2 regions of the Streptomyces sp. AK010 genome follow, and region 1 is predicted to be linked to the other one. Evidence: riboswitches for the same ligand, from Rfam matches in the RefSeq annotation. Region 1 holds a riboswitch; the other holds the start of a gene.
The links. A riboswitch is a leader RNA that binds a small molecule or an ion and turns the genes downstream of it on or off. The one in region 1 is predicted to bind S-adenosylmethionine.
Positions count from the first base shown of each region.

Region 1 (2,192 bases):
TTCTGCGGGCGGACGACGTCGTGCCCGGCCTTGTAGGCGACGGACACCGGCGAGCAGCCCTCGGCCTGCGCACCGAAGATCTTGTACGGCTTGTCCTCGACCAGCCCGAGCTTGATCAGCTCCTGAAGACCCTTGTCGATCTTCGTCAGCTGCGAGCCGGAGGCGATCGGCACCACCAGCTGGTCCGGCAGCTGCCAGCCGAGCTGCTCGCAGATCTCGTACGCGAGGGTCTTGGAGCCCTCCGCGTAGTACGGCCGGAGGTTGACGTTGACGAAGCCCCAGCCCTCACCCGCCGGGTCGCCGATCAGCTCCGAACAGAAGCGGTTCACGTCGTCGTAGTTGCCCTCGATGCCGACGAGCTCGCCGCCGTAGACCGCGGCCATCACGACCTTGCCCTGCTCCAGGTCGTGCGGGATGAACACGCAGGAGCGGAAGCCGGCGCGGGCCGCGGCGGCGCCCACCGCACCGGCGAGGTTACCGGTGGAGGAGCAGGAGAGCGTGGTGAAGCCGAAGGCGCGGGCGGCCTCCAGGGCCTGGGCCACGACGCGGTCCTTGAAGGAGTGCGTCGGGTTGCCGGAGTCGTCCTTCACGAACAGCTTGCCCGCGTCGACGCCCAGCTCGCGCGCGAGGTTGTCGGCCTTGACGAGCTTGGTCCAGCCGGGGTTGATGTTCGGCTTGTCCGCGACGTCGGCCGGGACCGGCAGCAGCGGGGCGTAGCGCCAGATGTTCGCGGGTCCCGCTTCGATGCGCTTGCGGAGCTCTTCGGTTTCGTAGGCCGAGAAGTCGTAGGCGATCTCCAGCGGGCCGAAACACTCCTGGCACGCGAAGACCGGGCCGAGGGGCACGCGGTGACCGCACTCGCGGCAGCTCAGCGCGGCGGCGGGGCCGAGGTCTACGGTGGATTCAGTGGTGCTTGCAACAGTCTGCGCAGCCATGTGAGGCGAGGCCCTTTCTCCTCATCTTCCTCACGACGCATCTCGCCGTGAGACGGATTTGGCACCTTCCCGAGCCGGGAGCCTCGCGCCTGTGGTCGACCGTGACCTACGAGTACCGACTGGAGGGTTGCCGGGGCTTCATCGGGCCGTTTCCCTCTGCCCCTCTGGATGAGCTGTATGTGGTTGTAGGCGGCGGGTGACCCCGGACATGCGATGGTCATCCGCCTTGTTCAAGACTGTAACCGACGACCAGGACAGTTGAGATAGTCGTCCGAACCGCGAGATGACTGTACCCGTCAGCCGCTACCGCGGCGGGCAGTCCGTCCCGCCGAGAGTACGCAGAGGAGCCGCCGAGGTGCTGAAAGAAGTCGAGCGCTGGCTGAGCACCCGCTCCTGGTCAGCGAACGAACGCCCCCTCCACCAGATGCTCGCCGCGAAGCAGCGCACGGGCCAGACGGTCAGCGTGGTGCTGCCCGCGCTCAACGAGGAGGCGACGGTCGGGGACATCGCCTCCGTCATCCGCCACGACCTGATGCGGCAGGTGCCGCTCGTCGACGAGCTGGTCGTCGTCGACTCGGGCTCGAACGACCGCACGTCCGAGGTGGCCGCCGCCGCGGGCGCGCGGGTGGTGCACCGGGACGCGATACTCCCGCGCCTGCCCGCCGTGCCCGGCAAGGGTGAGGTGCTGTGGCGCTCCCTCCTCGTCACCCGCGGGGACATCGTCTGCTTCATCGACGCCGACCTCAGGGACTTCTCGTCCGACTTCGTCTCCGGGATCGTGGGCCCGCTGCTCACGGACCCGGACGTGGACCTGGTGAAGGCCATGTACGACCGTCCCCTCGCCGGCGCTGCGGGGCAGGGCGGCCGGGTCACCGAGCTGATGGCGCGCCCGCTGCTCAACATGCACTGGCCGCAGCTGGCCGGCTTCGTGCAGCCGCTCGGCGGCGAGTACGCGGCCCGCCGCTCCCTGCTGGAGCAGCTGCCGTTCCCCGTCGGGTACGGCGTGGAGCTGGGCATGCTGGTCGACGCCCTGCACCTGGCGGGCCTGGACGCCCTCGCCCAGGTGGACGTGGGGGTGCGCAAGCACCGGCACCAGGACGGGCAGGCGCTGGGCCGGATGGCCGCCGCGATCTACCGCACGGCCCAGCTGCGGCTGGCCCGCGGGCATCTGATCCGGCCGTCCCTGACGCAGTTCGAGCGGGGCGAGGACGGCTTCGAGCCGCTGACGTACTCCGTGGACACCGAGGAGCGTCCGCC
Region 1 is NZ_JACHCX010000002.1:136,426-138,617, reverse strand. It holds gene thrC (threonine synthase) at 1-935, opposite strand, end outside; SAM riboswitch class I at 954-1,110, opposite strand; gene HDC93_RS03880 (glucosyl-3-phosphoglycerate synthase) at 1,291-2,192, shown strand, end outside.

Region 2 (2,192 bases), on a different contig from region 1:
CCGGGTCACGGAGGTCGCCGAGGAGGCCGGGATCACCTTCTGCTTCGCGGTGAAGTTCCACCCGGCGCTGCGGCACGCGGGCGCCGCCCGCGGCCAGTTGGGCATCCGCACGGTGTTCAACGCCCTCGGCCCGCTCACCAACCCGGCCCGGGTCCGCGCCCAGGCCGTCGGTGTGGCGGATCCGCGCATGGCGCCGATCGTCGCGGGCGTCTTCGCCGAGCGTGGCAACTCCTCCCTGGTCTTCCGGGGCGACGACGGCCTGGACGAGCTGACCACCACGGCCACCTCCCGGGTGTGGATCGTCCGGGGCGGCCAGGTGACCGAGGAGGCCTTCGACCCGCGTGACGTCGGCCTCGAACTGGTCCCCGTGGAGGCGCTGCGCGGCGCGGACGCCTCGTACAACGCCGAGGTCGCGCGGCAGCTCCTGGACGGGGAGACCGGGCCGGTGCGGGATGCGGTGGTGCTGAACTCGGCGGCGGCCCTGGTGGCCCTGGAGCCGACGCAGGCGCCGCTGGCCGAGCAGATCCGCGCCGGGATGGTGAAGGCGGCCGAGTCGATCGACTCGGGCGCGGCCAAGCGCACGCTGGAGCGCTGGGTGGCCGCCAGCAACAGGTAGGGCACCACGGACGGCGTCCCGCGATCCGGACTCGGGTTGCGGGACGCCGATCCTTTCGCGTACGTTCCTGATCAGGTCATGAGTGACAGTCATGAGGCCCCGGCCGACTGTCCGGCAACCCTCCGTCCGTGGCGGGGTGCCCCGGGTGAAGACCAGGCCGCAGGCAGCGAGGTCTGCGGCAAGCGCGGACCCCTCGCACGCTTTGAAAAGTGTGGGGCCAGGGGTCCTGGTCGTCGAGGAGTCCTCCCGTGAATCAGCGAATGCGATAGGGCCGCAGAGCCCCGCCTCCGCATCCCTCTTTCCTTCACCCCCGCTGGTAGCCGTACCGGCTCGCGGGCGGATTCCACCTGCCTTCACGGGAGTTCACCATGTCCGTCTCCACCGCTGCCGCCGTCCCGTCCGTTTGTGCCCCGCTGCCCGTTCTGGGCCGGGATGTTACCGTGCCGCTCGTGACCGGCGGCGAGGTCACCTACGCCGCCCTCGACTACGCCGCCAGCGCCCCGGCGCTCCAGCGGGTCTGGGACGACGTCGCCGCCTACGCGCCGTACTACGGCAGCGTGCACCGCGGCGCCGGGTACCTCTCCCAGCTCTCCACCGACCTGTTCGAGAACGCCCGCCGGACCGTCGCGGAGTTCCTCGACTGCCGCGAGGGCGACCAGGTCGTGTTCACCCGGTCCACCACCGACTCCCTCAACCTCCTCGCCGCCGCGCTCCCCGCAGGCTGCCGGGTCTTCGTCTTCGAGACCGAGCACCACGCCTCGCTGCTGCCGTGGCGCGGCGCCCAGGTCACCTACCTCGACGCCCCGCGCAGCCCCCGCGAGGCCGTCGAGACCCTGGAGCGCGCCCTCGCCGACCGCGCCGTGTCGATCGAGGGGGGCCACGGACCGGCTCTCGTGTGCGTCACCGGCGCCTCGAACGTCACCGGTGAGCTGTGGCCCGTGCGGGAGCTCACGGCGGCCGCGCACGCCCACGGTGCGCGCATCGTGCTGGACGCCGCGCAGCTCGCCCCGCACCACCAGGTCTCCGTCGCCGACCTCGACGTCGACTGGGTCGCCTTCTCCGGGCACAAGCTGTACGCGCCCTTCGGTTCGGGCGTCCTGGCCGGGCGGGCCGACTGGCTGCGCGCGGCCGAGCCGTACCTCGCGGGCGGCGGCGCCAGCCGCAAGGTCGGCCGGCGGGAGGACGGCGGAGTGGACGTGGAGTGGCACGACAGCGCCGCCCGCCACGAGGCCGGGTCGCCCAATGTCATCGGCGCCTACGCCCTCGCGTCGGCCTGCAAGGCGCTGACCGAGGCCGGTTTCGACACCCTCGTCGCCCGCGAGCAGTACCTGGTCCGCAAGGTGCGCGACGGACTCGCCGACGTCCCCGAGGTGCGGTTCCTGTCCCTCTTCGGGGACGAGGCGCCGCGGGTCGGGGTGCTCTCCTTCGTCGTCGAGGGCTGGAACAGCTCCCACTTCGCCGCAGCCCTGTCCGCCGAGTACGGCATCGGCGTACGGGACGGGCTGTTCTGCGCCCACCCGCTGCTGCGCACCCTGCTCGGCAGCGACCCGCAGGCGCAGGGGGAGTGCGGGGCGCC
Region 2 is NZ_JACHCX010000005.1:433,235-435,426, reverse strand. It holds gene trpD (anthranilate phosphoribosyltransferase) at 1-616, shown strand, start outside; SAM riboswitch class IV at 691-807, shown strand; gene HDC93_RS13135 (aminotransferase class V-fold PLP-dependent enzyme) at 985-2,192, shown strand, end outside.
Region 2: it holds a riboswitch for S-adenosylmethionine, as region 1 does, so the genes downstream of both, HDC93_RS13135 (aminotransferase class V-fold PLP-dependent enzyme) here and thrC (threonine synthase) in region 1, are expected to answer to the same signal.